Regions from separate parts of the Dokdonia sp. R86516 genome, predicted to be linked through region 2. Evidence: riboswitches for the same ligand, from Rfam matches in the RefSeq annotation. Region 2 holds a riboswitch; the other holds the start of a gene.

Region 1 (7,360 bases), 1.3 Mb from region 2:
GTGTCTCAACACTTCATTTGCTCCTAGTTGGGATTTACTTTTCTCAAAAATGGCATCAAGGGTTTTTACGCTTTCGCGAAACTGAGGTAAGGTAGTGGTACCATTTAAAGCTTTAGGCACTAGTGATTGTACTTTTACATCGTCAAACTCTTTTGTGAGTCCTACCTCTCTCCCTAAAATCAAGAGCTTGCGTGCCACATCTTTACCAGATAGATCTTCTCTAGCATCGGGCTCAGTGAGTCCCAACGCATCTGCCTCAAGTAATATGTCTGAAAAACTCTTATCCTCTGCCGAAAAGGTGTTAAACAAATAACTAAGAGAGCCAGAAAATATGCCTCGTACCTTATGTATTTCTTCACCACTATCGTATAAACTTTTTATAGTCTCAATGATAGGCAATCCTGCTCCTACATTTGTTTCATATAAGAACTTCTTGTTGTGCTGTTTTAAAGATGTACGCAGGGTTTTATAAAAATCATACGAGCGTGTGTTTGCAATTTTATTTGCCGTTACGATATGAAATCCATTTTCAACGAGAGATACATAGTTTTCTACAAACTGCGGACTCGCAGTGACATCTACCGCGATAAACGAGCTTTCAACATCGTGATTTGACTCTTGTTGTTGTTTTAATTTTTTCGCGTAAGCGTAAATATCATCAAGTGTGTATGGATGTGCCTGGTTCTCAAAATCTGCACTCCAGCTGCCTGTCGTCTCATTTTGAAATAATGCCAGTGTAGAGTTTGCAATACAAAAAATATTAAGTTGCTTACTAGAAGACTTTTTATTAAAATCTGTAATCTGTGTGATGAGCGTGCTCCCCACATTACCTATACCAAAAATGGCGATGTTTATTTGTGACATAATTGTGTTGAAAAAATGGGTTTTACAAAGCTTGATAACTGCTCATATTCTATTAAAAAGGCATCGTGACCGTGTATGGATTTAATCTCATCATAGGTAGATGAGACACCCATCTCTTGTAATTGCAAGTGGGTCTCATACATCTCATCTGCTAGAAAAAGTCCGTCTGTATCTATAGCTACTTGATGCACGGTACCGGTAAAGTCACACAGGGACTCTTTAAAATCTTTGCTTCCTTGTGTAATATCTGCACTAAGCAATAACTGATTCATAAGCCTATATGCCGATAGCGAAAAACGTTCTGAGAGCTTTATGCCGTGGTGATTAAGCCAGCTTTGTGTATTATATAATTGCTCATCGCGCTTACTGCGATTAAACTTCTCTTTAAAAGAAGCTGGTGTGCGATAAAAGGTCATTGCGTGCATACGCGCATCTGCTACGGGCTGGCTAGAATGGGTAAGCAAGCTGTCTTGTATATGACATTGTGCTATCACCCAGTCTGTCGCTTTCCAGTCTGTCGCAATGGGTATTAAATGTTTTATAAGTTTTGGCTGTTGGCTTGCGAGCTCCCAGGCTATCTGCCCTCCTAAGGAACCACCTACAACGGCAAAAAGTGATGTTATGTTAAGATGCTGTAGCACCTCCCCGTGTATGCGTGCGATGTCATAATTTGTAAACTCTTTATACGCTGTAATGCGCTGCGTGCTTGCGTGGCCATTACCTGGTATATCTATAGATAGTATGGTGTAGCAACCTGTATCTATAGCTTTTTCTTTACCTATCAAATCACTCCACCAGCCTTTGTCTCCAGTTATGGTAGAGTTACCCGTGAGCGCGTGATTAACCAGTACTACAGGAGCTGTACCTAGTACCTGACCCGCCAGCTGGTATGACACTTCGAGATCACAATGATAACCAGAATGTGTGGTAAAAGATGATATGGATACGATGTTAAGCATAAATATTGCAGTTTAAGATGGGGCGAAAGGCTACTTATTGTAAAAAAGCTCCAACTAGCTCTGGCAAAAAAGCTAGCTGGAGCATCACAATTAATTACACTAAAACAGTTTTATCTACGCGCGCAAAAGCCGCTACGAGATCTTCTTTAAGATCTTCTATATTTTCAAGACCAACAGAAAGACGTACGAGATCTTTAGTTACTCCAGTTGCCTCTTGCTCTTGGTCTGAGAGTTGCTGGTGTGTGGTGCTCGCTGGGTGTATAATGAGTGATTTACTATCACCTATATTTGCGAGTAGTGAGAAAAGCTTAGTCTCGTTTGCAATAGTTTTTGCACTTTCAAAACCACCTTTTATACCAAAGGTGACAATCCCACTCTGCCCCTTAGGCAAGTATTGCTTTACAAGATCATTGTACTTACTTGACTCAAGACCTGGATAATTTACCCACGCCACCTCATCACGAGTTTCTAGCCACTGCGCAAGTGCAAGTGCATTTTGCGAGTGCTTTTGCAATCTAATTTCTAGTGTTTCTAGCCCTTGTAATATTTGGAATGCATTAAATGGGCTCAATGCCGCACCGTGATCTCTCAATCCTTCTATGCGCACCTTTGCAATAAAGGCTGCCTCTGCAAGTGCATCGTGGTATACTAAGCCGTGGTAACCTGCAGATGGCTCTGTAAACTCAGGAAATTTACCATTACTCCAATCAAATTTTCCTGCATCTATAATCACTCCGCCTAGTGCGGTACCATTACCGTTTATGTATTTTGTAAGTGAGTGAATCACGATATCTGCCCCGTGCTCTATTGGGTTAAGAAGCGCTGGAGTTGCCACCGTGTTATCTACAATGAAAGGGACTTTGTGCGCTTTCGCGAAAGCGGAAATACCTTTTAAATCTAATACATCCAGTTTAGGATTGCCTAGTGACTCCACAAAGAAGGCACGGGTATTTTCTTGTGCTGCGTTTTTAAAATTTTCTGGATCTGAAGGATCTACAAAAGTGGTTGTAATCCCAAAACGAGGAAGCGTCACACTTAGTAAATTATACGTTCCTCCATAGAGACTACTTGAGGCTACTACGTGGTCCCCTTGCTTTAAGAGTGTAAGTAGCGTGGTGTTAATTGCCGCAGTACCAGAGGCTGTTACAACAGCTGCTAGCCCTCCTTCTATCTCTGTGAGGCGCTTCTCTAGCACATCATTTGTAGGGTTATTAAGGCGTGTGTAGATAAAACCTGGCTCAGAGAGGTTAAAAAGGTTTGCTGCGTGGTCTGCATCATTAAAAACGTAGGCAGTGCTCTGGTAAATAGGCACGGCTCTTGTTCCTCCGTTTGCTGCATAATCGTGTCCTGCGTGCAACGCTTTGGTTGCTAATTTTTGTGTACTCATTTTTCTTTTTTTTGAGTTTAATAGATTCCCTCTCACCTTGTGTGAAAGGATTAAAAACAAAAGCCAAACGTCTCTTAAACCTTTTTACAGGCTCTCAAGATTTTTAAGAAAAATATTATAAGAAAAAACATAAGCACGTACCTGAGCGGTACTGCTCGATGTTATCTATCCTCAAGATTCGGTAATGAGCGACTCTTGGGTAGAATGTAGCACCTTCTTTCTAAGTGAAAGGGTTGCTAAGGCTTCATAGGGTCATTCCCTCAGCCTTTCTTGATAACATTTCAATAAGTTGTTGAACTTTGTGAGCACAAATATTGTAAAAACAATTTTACAAAAACAAACTTTTTAGAATAATTTTCTAAATAAAGTTATGTTAAATTCAATTAAACAAAAATTAAACTATATTCAATCTATATATAAAACTATTTTTCTAATCTCTCCATAAAAGCAGAAAATAGGTCTTAGAAAATTTTCACAAAAAAATAACATTACCCTACCAGATTGGTAGGGTAATAGATTATTTATATCATTAAAGTTTCTTTACTTTTGTCCCCATAATAACGAGGACAGATTTGACTGCTTGCAACCTCAAAAAAAAATGGCTAAAATCAAACACAAGACTTTAACATTTCTTGTGTTATGTTTCTACCCAGCACTCGTCAAATCTACTTCTTGACAAAAAATTAAAAAATGGCTTATTTATTTACCTCAGAATCTGTTTCTGAAGGACACCCTGATAAAATTGCAGATCAGATTTCTGACGCACTTATCGATAACTTTCTTGCTTTTGACACGCAGTCTAAAGTTGCTTGCGAGACCCTAGTTACAACTGGGCAGGTAGTTCTTGCAGGAGAAGTAAAGTCTAATGCATACCTAGATGTTCAAAAAATTGCCCGTGAGACTATTAATAAAATAGGATACACAAAGGGTGAGTATATGTTTGACGGTAACTCTTGTGGTGTACTGTCTGCCATACACGAGCAGTCTGATGATATAAATCGTGGTGTAGACCGCGAGAGCAAAGAAGAGCAAGGTGCAGGAGACCAAGGTATGATGTTTGGCTATGCGACTAAGGAAACTGAAAACTATATGCCACTAGCTCTCGAGCTATCACATAGATTACTCATTGAACTAGGTAAACTACGCCGTGAGGATGATGAGATTACTTACCTACGTCCAGATGCCAAAGCACAAGTTACTATTGAGTATAGTGATGATAATGTGCCGCAACGCATTGAAGCGATTGTGGTGTCTACACAACACGACGACTTTGATGAAGATGAAGCAATGCTAGGTCGCATACGTGGTGACATAAAAGATATTCTTATACCTCGCGTAGTAGGAATGCTACCAGAAAATATCGCTGCGCTCTTTAATGATGATATTAAGTATCACATCAACCCAACGGGCAAGTTTGTGATAGGTGGACCTCACGGAGACACAGGTCTTACAGGTCGTAAAATTATAGTAGATACGTACGGTGGTAAAGGAGCTCACGGTGGTGGTGCTTTTTCTGGAAAAGACCCATCAAAGGTAGACCGCTCTGCAGCTTATGCAACGCGTCACATAGCAAAAAACCTAGTAGCTGCCGGAGTAGCAGATGAGATACTTGTACAAGTATCTTATGCAATAGGTGTTGTTGAGCCTATGGGAATCTTTGTAGATACCTACGGCTCATCAAATGTGTCGCTATCTGATGGTGAGATTGCTCAAAAGGTAACCGAACTTTTTGATATGAGACCAGCTGCAATAGAAAGCAGATTAAAACTGCGCTCTCCTATATACAGCGAGACTGCAGCATATGGACATATGGGACGTACAAACGAAGTGGTAACAAAAACTTTTGAAAGCTTTGACGGTAAGAAAAAGGAAGTTGAAGTAGAACTCTTTACTTGGGAAAAACTTGATTATGTTGAGAAAGTAAAAGAAGCTTTTAATCTATAGTCTATCGGTATAGATAGTAAAAAAGGGAGCCACTAGGCTCCCTTTTTTTGTTTTGTAAGTTATCACTCATATGTGCTCAATGTAATGCGATTTCCTGACAGGCTCGAAATGACGACTGATTTCCAATTACAATTACCTAGTCTTCTTACTGTTATGTGATTTATCGGCAGGCTCGAAATGACAAAAATGTAGTTACTCAAATATGATTTTATCAACTTCGATCTCAAAATCTGTTGCGGCTTTTGTATTTGAAATTAATCCTATGCGTATAATATCTGCGAGATCTTCTTTATCGGGCTGCCCTTCCATAGGCTGTCCTAATCTGTAGGTGCCAAAATTTGCTAGATTATAGGTTACGGTTTTCCACTCCCCTTGAGTGATGGGTAGGTTTATTTTATAATTCGGTCTCCAGAATCTTTTATACTTATTGAGCGTGAGCCCAAAATCTTGCCCTGTAGATTTATATCGTACAGTCACGGTTGTATAACTGGACAAATCGTACGACTGGTAAGGAGTTCTCAAGGATGCAAAACCACCATTATTCTCCAGACTTACGCTTCCGCGAAAGATGATACTTTCCTTAGTTTGCTCAATACTACCCGTAGATAATCCTCCCATTACTCCATCAAGCACGACAAACCAGTCATCACAAGTGTTGCAAGTAGTTCCAAAATCAAAAGAGAGCGGTGTCGTGTTCATAGTAGTTGTGATCAGTAAGGCTAAGAGATACTTCATAGCTTTTTTCTTTAAAGTTACGCTTTCGCGAAAGCGTAAACCTTATACTTACCACATTTTTAACACTACTCGGCAAGTGTCATTTTCTTCTTAAAACGACGATCAATAAGAAATTGAACAACAAAAAGAAAGACAAAAATCACTCGAGCAAACATTGGGAACACCATTGTACAGAGCGCGGCAAGAACCCAAATTATTAAAACATTTATAGCCCTTGCACGGTACCAGCGATACAGTACTCTGGTAAAACCTGTTTTCTTGTTTTCTGAGTAATACACATAGCGCGTCATAATTAAGTTAAAAACACCTATAACCGCAAGATTGATACAATAAAACATAAAAGGACCTGGGTAATCAAACCCATTTACATACATCGCTGTTGAGAATGGAAGTAAGACGATGGTGAGCAAGAAAAATATATTAATCCACAGTAGCTTACCTGTTACAACACTTACAAATTTCATTAACTTAATGTGACCTATCCAATATAATGCACTCACTAAAAAACTCACCACTAGACCTATGAAATCTGGTATTCTGTTAGCAAGCACGGCTCCAAAAGACAACTTATTAAGTGTAGCAATACTTGGGACACCTACCTCTAGAATGAGAAGTGTCATTACAATAGAAAATACAGCATCTGAAAAGTTTACTACGCGAGCTTTATCATAAGTTTCTTGTATCATTTTTCTAAAGTAATTAAAAAAAGTAAAAGCGACCTCATAAAGAATGAAGTCGCTTTTAAAAAGTGTTTCTTGTAGTTATGCTACAAACTATACTGTACTGTGAACATTACAATACGAGGCTGCACAAAATACTCTGTATTTGAGATGGTAAAATCATTTACACTATTTGTACTTATCACATCTACATCGAGTAAGTTTGTGGCTTGTATTCTAAACTCCCACTTACTTTCTGGTTTTTTATAGTACAGATTTGCTTCTAAGAAAGAATATCTGTTTTCTATCTCAGTACTATCGTCATTATCGTCATAGTTGTACAAGCTCCAGTCTGCAGCAATTGTAAATCCTTTACCAAAACTCCACTCTGCATTTGCAAATGGTCTATTTGTAAAGAAGGTTCTATCTGTCACCCCGTTATCTGAGTTTGTGCTCGTAAAGTTATAACCTATTTCAAAATTGGGACCTTCTTTAAAATTAGTCTCTGCACTCGTTGTATAGTTTTGGGTTAAGTTCTTTGTATTACGATCTTCTGTATTTACAATGTTGTTGAGATCACTGTAGCTACCTCTTGCGCTTGCGTTAAACTTCCATTTTTTAAAACGTTTTGAGAGGCGCGCATTTGCACTTAACGTCTGGTCTGCAAAATTTGTATTATTTACAGGTCTTGATATTCTGTTTATCCCTATAAAGTCACCGGCCGTCTTAATAGGATCTACACGACGGCTATAATTAACACCCCCAAAAAGACTCGTAAAGTTGAACATACTGAAGCTAAAGTAATTTAAACT
Region 2 (7,360 bases):
ATTCACCCATGGTATCTTTCATGGTCGTTACCGTATTTTCATAAGCTTCCTTTACATCATTTGCTTGTACTAGTAAATACTGGTTAGTCTTGCGCTCTTTACCACTTTCTTCGTCAAAGGCGATAAGAGATACTCGAGATTTAAACCACCTATCAGAATTTTCAAATGGATGAATCTCTGCGTAGTTTGCTACTTTTATATTTGTGATTTTGATTTCTTCGCTATCACTTAAATAGGCTGCCATTTCTTGGGTTATCCTACTTTCGGCTTCTGTATATGATATGGCATCTACTAAAAAAGGCTCCGTTTTTACCTTTTGTGTTCCTGATGCTTCATCAAACTTTCTATACTTTACTTTGCACTCATACCAAGTTGCACTCATATCTCTTTTATTTTAAGGTTGCCAAAAATAGCGGTTAGCTCAAGGCGAAAAATTAAAAAACCACAATAGATATTCACAATCTCAAAATCATTGAGCTAGTTCTTTTAATACAAGGGATTTACCGCATAAAAAAGCTGGAATAAAAAAAGCGCCAACTGTTTATTACAGTCGACGCTTTTCAAGTTGGGTATTCTTATAATTATTTAGCTGGTAAAACCACGGTATCAACTACGTGTATTACACCGTTAGATTGATTTACATCTGCTATAGTTACTTTAGACTTATTTCCATTTTGGTCCATAAGAACTACTGATGATCCATTTAAAGAAGCCATTAGTTTTGCTCCGTTTACAGTTGTAAAAATAGCTGTACCATTATTGTTTTTAATCTCACTCATAATAGCAGCTGCATCAAAATTTCCTGCAACTACATGGTAGGTAAGTACACCTTGTAAAGCTGTTTTGTTTTCTGGCTTAAGTAATGTTGCAACCGTTCCTTCTGGAAGTTTTTCAAAAGCAGCGTTTGTAGGGGCAAAAACTGTAAATGGTCCTTCTCCTTGTAAAGTTTCTACAAGTCCTGCAGCTTTTACCGCAGCAACTAGGGTAGTGTGGTCTTTTGAGTTTACAGCATTCTCAACAATATTTTTAGAAGGATACATTGCTGCTCCACCTACCATTACTGTCATTTCATCCATCATGTCTTCTCCCTCAGTCATTTTATTGTCCATCATATCTTCTACTTGAGACAACTTATCATCCATCATCTCTTTTTGATCTGCTGCTTCTTCTTTTCCCATGTTTTTTGAACCTTCACATGATGCAAGTGATAAAAGTCCTGCACAAAGTGCCATTGATAATACGTTTACTGTTTTCATAATTGTTTAGTGTTTGTGTTATATAGATTTACATATATAACGCAGCAGCTTCTCATTCGGTTCTCGGTAGGGTTTGATTTTGGGATAGGTTTAACAGTATACGTTAGAAAGTGAAATTCTAAATAAAACGTTTGTGATAAGACTTTAAGCTTAATCTGATTTACAAATTTAAGAACTCATCATAGCATGGCACGTTATAAGTGCCTTTGTGACATATATAGTAATGCGAGTAATTATTGGGTAACTTTCTGTTACTCTGATTAAAAGTTAAAATTTGTTAAGATTATTTGTGATTATACTCTAAATTTGAGCTGAATTTGTAAAACCTCTTAAAAAAGGTCTTAACAAACTTAAGCTAACCAACTTATACCTTATTAATGAAATTTTTCTTGTCAATACTATTCAGTGCAGTATTCTCGCTAAGCATTCAATCTCAAGAACCACAAGAAACAGAAATCGATGATTTATTCTCAGAACTTGATGACCTTACTATAGAAGGAGATAACGAAGTTATCGCTTCATTTAAATCTACTAGATTACTTATCGGGCAATCTACTGAACGTGTAAAGAAAAGTCAATTACACTTTAGAATCTCACACGTTTTTGGAAAAATAAAAGGTATTGACAATTTCTTTGGTCTTGATCAAATTAATAATATGCACTTTAGTCTAGAATATGGCCTTACAGACTATATTCAACTGGGTGTGGCGAGATCAAATAAGCCAGACAAAACCTATTCAAATAGTATTAAGGTAAGTGCTCTTAGACAAAGATCTGGATCAAAGTCATTTCCTTTTGCATTAAGCTATTTTGGGAGCTTAGATATTAAGACTAGAGAGTATTTTCCAGAGGCACGTAATAATAACTTTTCAGGAAGACTAGAATATGTAAATCAATTACTGATAAGTCGCAAGTTTTCAGAAAAACTATCCCTTCAACTTTCTCCTACATTAGTTTACAGAAACTTAACTGAAACTCAGGAAGATCCTAACGCTATATATTCCATAGCTGTAGGTGGTCGTTATCTCATATCGAGATCTATTTCGATTAATGGGGAGTATTATTACACGCTACCTACCTTTGACGCGCACAGTGCTCGCAAGAATACGCTCGCTTTAGGACTTGATATAGAGACAGGCGGCCATGTTTTTCAATTGTTTTTTACAAATGCATTTGCTTTACACCCAGGGAAATTTGCTATCAATCAAAGCGGTAATTTCTTCAATCGTGATATTAACTTCGGTTTCAGCATACTGCGAGAATTCTCATTATAACAAATCAATTTAACTCTTATACCATGTACAAATCAATCGCAATTTTATTTCTAGTCTTTGCTTCAAGCCTTACTCAAGCACAAGAAAAGCTAGTTACTAGAACGGGCACTATCTCTTTCTCCTCAAAAACCCCTATAGAAAATATTGAGGCTACAAGTAATCAAGCAGCTAGCATTCTTAATATAGAGAAGAAGTTAATAGCTTTTAATGTATTACTCAAATCTTTCAAATTTGAAAAAGCCTTGATGGAGGAGCACTTTAATGAAAAATATGTGCACTCAGATAAGTATCCATCTGCAAAATTTCAAGGAACTTTTGAAACGGATATTGATTTAAATTCTCCTCAAGTTTATGAAGATGTAAATATTAATGGCACTATGCTTTTTCATGGTAAAAAACAACCTACGTCTGTTAAAGCGACTATTGAAGTAATGAAAGACAAAACCTTAAAGGTAACTAGCGACTTTAAACTTGTTTTAGAAACATATGACATTGAAATACCATCTCTTGTAAAAGACAAAATTGCAGCAGACATTGATGTTAATCTTGTAGCAAATTATAAGTAATATGGGTAAAAAGATAAGTATTGTTGCGCTTTTAGTCATTGTAGGGGCTATTGTTTACGGGATCTATTCATTTAATAAGCCCGCAGAAAGTGTTACTACCTCAAATGCAGATTTGAAAGTTACGGCAACCACCTTAATTGACAAGATGGAATCTGATACAGAGGCTGCTCGTACCTTATTAAATCAAGTTATCGAGGTTACCGGTAAGGTCTCATTATTAGAAAAAGGAGAACAAACAACCATTGTTATTCTTAATGAGCAAATAAAGTGTGAAATAGAAAACGCTCAACTGGAAGGGTCCTTAACCATAGGAAATGAAATAACTGTGAAGGGGGTTTACAGTGGATTAGATGAGATGTTTAATGAAATTATATTATCAAAATGTCAGCTTATAAATTAATAATTGTATTAGGTCTACTCGTAATGACCGGCTGTACCTCAGAGCAAGCAGATGTTGAGTACCCTGTAAATGATGCTGCGGCTCAAGAGTATTACACAACTACATTAAAACAAGTCATTGATAATAAGTGTATTTCCTGCCATATATATCATATAGAAGGTAACAACCGCTATGATACGTATGAAAAAACTAAATCAAATATCGTACAGATGGTAAGTCGTATATCTTCTACTTCAAATACTGTAATGCCGCCAGCCGATGCTGTCCAACTTACTCAAGAAGAGAGTGAGAGTTTCGAGACTTTCTTAGCGTTATTAAGTGCAAATGAAGAAGAAGTTCCTGCAGCTAGAATACAAATAGAATGGACAGCATATAAATACCCAGACTACGACAATAGGGCAGGAGTGAGTGGTACCTTTGATGAAATAAGCTACGAACTGAACGAGAACGCAATTGCACCTATTGATTTACTCGATAATGCTAAGGTAACTGTAAACACAAGCTCTGTTAATGTGGGCAATGAGTCAGAGAGAACCACTAATGTAGGAACATTTTTCAGTGCCTTTACACCAGATATCATAGGAGATGTAATTAGTTATGATAACAATGAGGTCACCATACTTTTTGAAATGAATGGAATCACAGCAACAGAGACTTTTGATATTGTTGTAAATGAGGATAGTCTTGTGCTTTCTGGAAGTATTCCAGATATGAATATTTTTGACTGGCAGTTAGGTTATGATGCGCTAGATAATGTATGTGGTGATTATCATGAGAATAAAGTTTGGGAAGATATTGACGTAACAATTGTAATATTGACAAATCAATAAAAAATATGGCAAGCTAGATGATGCTATTATCTAGCTTACCATTATTCGCTTTCGCTGGAATTTTATTTAAACACCATCTTCTTTTAAAAATTACCTCTTGCTTTAATATTACTTAGTTAGCTTTCGCAAAAGCGTGATTATTAGTATCACTCTTAAAGATGATGTATAAGATTGTAACTACAAACAGCAACAGTAAATACCACGTATTTGCTACAAGATCCAGGTAATTGATATTACCTTCTGAGAAGCTCAAAATCATTAAAACCTGCGCTCCATAAGGTAATAAGCCCTGAAAGATACAAGCGAAAATATCCAGAATAGAAGCCGTTTTCTTATTATCTAACTCATATTCATCATTAATGGTCTTTGCGATAGGTCCAGCGACGATTATGGAAACGGTGTTATTTGCAATTGCCATATTGATGGTACTTACCAGCGCTGCAATACCAAGTTGCGCAGTTTTTTTACTCTTAATGAGTTTTTTAATGTTTACTAGAATAAATTCAATACCGCCATTACTAGCCACAAGCGCAGCAAGACCTCCAGTGAGCAGAGATAACAAGAAAATTTCAGTCATATTTGTAAAACCTGTGTAAGCAATTTTAGTAGATTCTATGATGGTAAAATCACCATAAACGATCCCTAGTAAAGCTGCAGCAAGTACACCTACAAGTAGCGTAACAAAAACGTTGAGACCTACAATAGAAAGAATAATGACGAGGACATAAGGAGCAATTTTTATTACATCATATTCATAAACAACGGTTTCTGTAACATCTGTTGTTAGATCTAATCCTTTAAAAATTAAGATAGCGATTGTTATAAGTGCAGCAGGAACCGCAATCTTTATATTTTGCTTGAATTTATCACTCATTTTTGTTCCCAAAGATTGAGTGGCAGCAATCGTGGTATCTGAAATTACTGAGAGGTTATCTCCAAACATACTACCTCCTAGTAAGGCTCCACAAAGTATGGCAAGGTCTGCACTACTTTTATCTGCAAAACCAACAACAATGGGTGCTAAAGCTACAATTGCTCCCACAGATGTTCCCGTAGAAACCGATAAAAACCCAGCAATCACAAAAATACCTACGTAAATATATTGTATCGCAATATAATCTAAACCTAGGTTTACAATCGCATCTACACTACCTGTAGCATTAGTTATTGCGGCAAATGCACCAGCTAGTAGATAAATGAGGCACATGGTTAAAATTTTATCGTCACCACATCCTTTGAGGAGGATGTCAATCTTAGCATTTATAGTCTGTCTAAACATTATAAAAGCAACGATAATTCCAGCAATAACAGCCATAGGTGCAGGTAGAGCATAAAAATCATCTTGATAAATACCAACGCCTAAAAATGTGATTACAAATACAAAAAGCGGAATTAGGGCTGTAAATTTTGGGGTAATTTGTGTAGTCTGTGTCATGTTCTTCTTCATTCTTGCAAGGAGATAATAGCAATTAGATAGAAGTATGCGTTAACATTGTTTCCAATTAATTGGCTTATCTATTTAGCACCTTGCTCGTTATTGCAGGTTGCTATCTCCTTTGTGAGATTCTTGATAATTAATTTTAAGGATGTAAAACTAGTGTACAAACCATACCTTTTAGCTTAAAAAAAGTTAATTTTTTTAATGCTTACATAATCAAATAGATGACAGCATATTTCTTACGAATCGTCATTTATACTATGGATATCAGTTTAAACGGTTTGTACTCTGACGGCATTATCCTCATTACATTACATAAAGAGTAGTTTTTTTATTGACTCAGTTAACTGTTTATCACTTTGTAAATTAAGTTATAGATTTAATCATTAAGAGGTGGATCATGTTATTTACAATATGATTTAAGGTTTTCTTTTTACGCTTTCGCGAAAGCGTAATTTTTCATTAAAATATGTAATTGATTGATAATACAGAGCTTAAAATATACTTTTAGTTATATTTGAAATTAAGTCTTTTACATCTATAGCAGAGTATCTATTATCAAGCATTTATGAATTCTTATTTACTAAGTAAATTTTACATTTTATTTTCAGCAATTACATTTTTTTCTAACTCACTAGATAATGATGACTGTTCGGTAAACGATTGTACAGATACATTTACAGTTGGTTATGAACATAATTTTGATACTTCTGAGATAAGTGATTGTTGGACTGTTAAAGAATTCCCTAGTAATTCTTCTTCTACATATTATTCTTTATCTGATGAAGTTTTTAGAGGTACAACAGGATATTCTATTCACTTAGTTGATACATCTCCAACAGCTAATGCTATTATTTTAATATCACCTCAATTACCTGATCTGTCAACTGACAAAAAACTAGAGTTTTACATTAGTGCCTACGAAGGTGACCTAATCGTAGGGACTGTATCTGACCCAGAAACGCCTGAATCTTTTACAGAACTCAGTACGATTTATGAAGATGTTCCTTACGGGGAATGGGAAAGAAGAAGTGTTTATCTCAATAATTATAGTGGAACAGATAAATACATTGCTTTTAAATTGCAACAAACTTATAGAAGTCGTGGTGAACAGGTATTTATAGATGATTTTAATATGTCCAATCTGTAGATTGTGTAAACCCCTTTGATATTACTGCATCAAATATTACAGACGATAGCGCTCAGATTAATTGGTCTGGTTCAGGCACTGAATTATTATGGGAATTTGAATACGAAATTCTTAATGTTTCTAATAGTACGCAACGGCTATTAACATATTCACCCTCAATTGCCTTGGATAATCTTATAGAAGGCACAGAATACTCGATTAAGATCCGCTCAAAATGTGATACAGAAGCACTTTTTTCTGAGTGGTCTGATCCCATTCATTTAATGACAGCATGCATCCCTATAGAAGCAAACTACACAGAATCTTTTGAACATGCAACGGGTATAAACCCATGCTGGACTACAATCGTTAATAATCATAATGCCTTTGCTGATATACGTACAACTGAAAGTATTGAAGTTAACTATCAACAGTCATGGGGAGGGTCTTTTAATGAGACCATACTG

Evidence for each region. Region 2 has a riboswitch for S-adenosylmethionine ahead of SJY23_RS12490 (Na+/H+ antiporter NhaC family protein). Riboswitches for the same ligand answer to the same signal wherever they lie in the genome.
Region 1: another riboswitch for S-adenosylmethionine. It lies ahead of SJY23_RS06955 (O-acetylhomoserine aminocarboxypropyltransferase/cysteine synthase family protein); the one in region 2 lies ahead of SJY23_RS12490 (Na+/H+ antiporter NhaC family protein).

Annotation. Positions count from the first base shown of each region.
Region 1 covers NZ_CP138998.1:1,524,863-1,532,222, reverse strand. Annotated here, with positions in the region: gene SJY23_RS06965 (aspartate kinase) at 1-864, opposite strand, end outside; gene SJY23_RS06960 (alpha/beta fold hydrolase) at 852-1,823, opposite strand; gene SJY23_RS06955 (O-acetylhomoserine aminocarboxypropyltransferase/cysteine synthase family protein) at 1,918-3,210, opposite strand; SAM riboswitch class I at 3,369-3,490, opposite strand; gene metK (methionine adenosyltransferase) at 3,901-5,154, shown strand; gene SJY23_RS06945 (CIA30 family protein) at 5,347-5,889, opposite strand; gene SJY23_RS06940 (TMEM175 family protein) at 5,955-6,575, opposite strand; gene SJY23_RS06935 (carboxypeptidase regulatory-like domain-containing protein) at 6,656-7,360, opposite strand, start outside.
Region 2 covers NZ_CP138998.1:2,785,175-2,792,534, forward strand. Annotated here, with positions in the region: gene SJY23_RS12460 (DUF4494 domain-containing protein) at 1-382, opposite strand, end outside; gene SJY23_RS12465 (fasciclin domain-containing protein) at 582-1,256, opposite strand; gene SJY23_RS12470 (DUF5777 family beta-barrel protein) at 1,634-2,530, shown strand; gene SJY23_RS12475 (YceI family protein) at 2,554-3,096, shown strand; gene SJY23_RS12480 (hypothetical protein) at 3,098-3,496, shown strand; gene SJY23_RS12485 (YceI family protein) at 3,478-4,326, shown strand; gene SJY23_RS12490 (Na+/H+ antiporter NhaC family protein) at 4,439-5,773, opposite strand; SAM-I-IV-variant riboswitch at 5,809-5,905, opposite strand; gene SJY23_RS12495 (choice-of-anchor J domain-containing protein) at 6,333-6,914, shown strand; gene SJY23_RS12500 (choice-of-anchor J domain-containing protein) at 7,079-7,360, shown strand, end outside.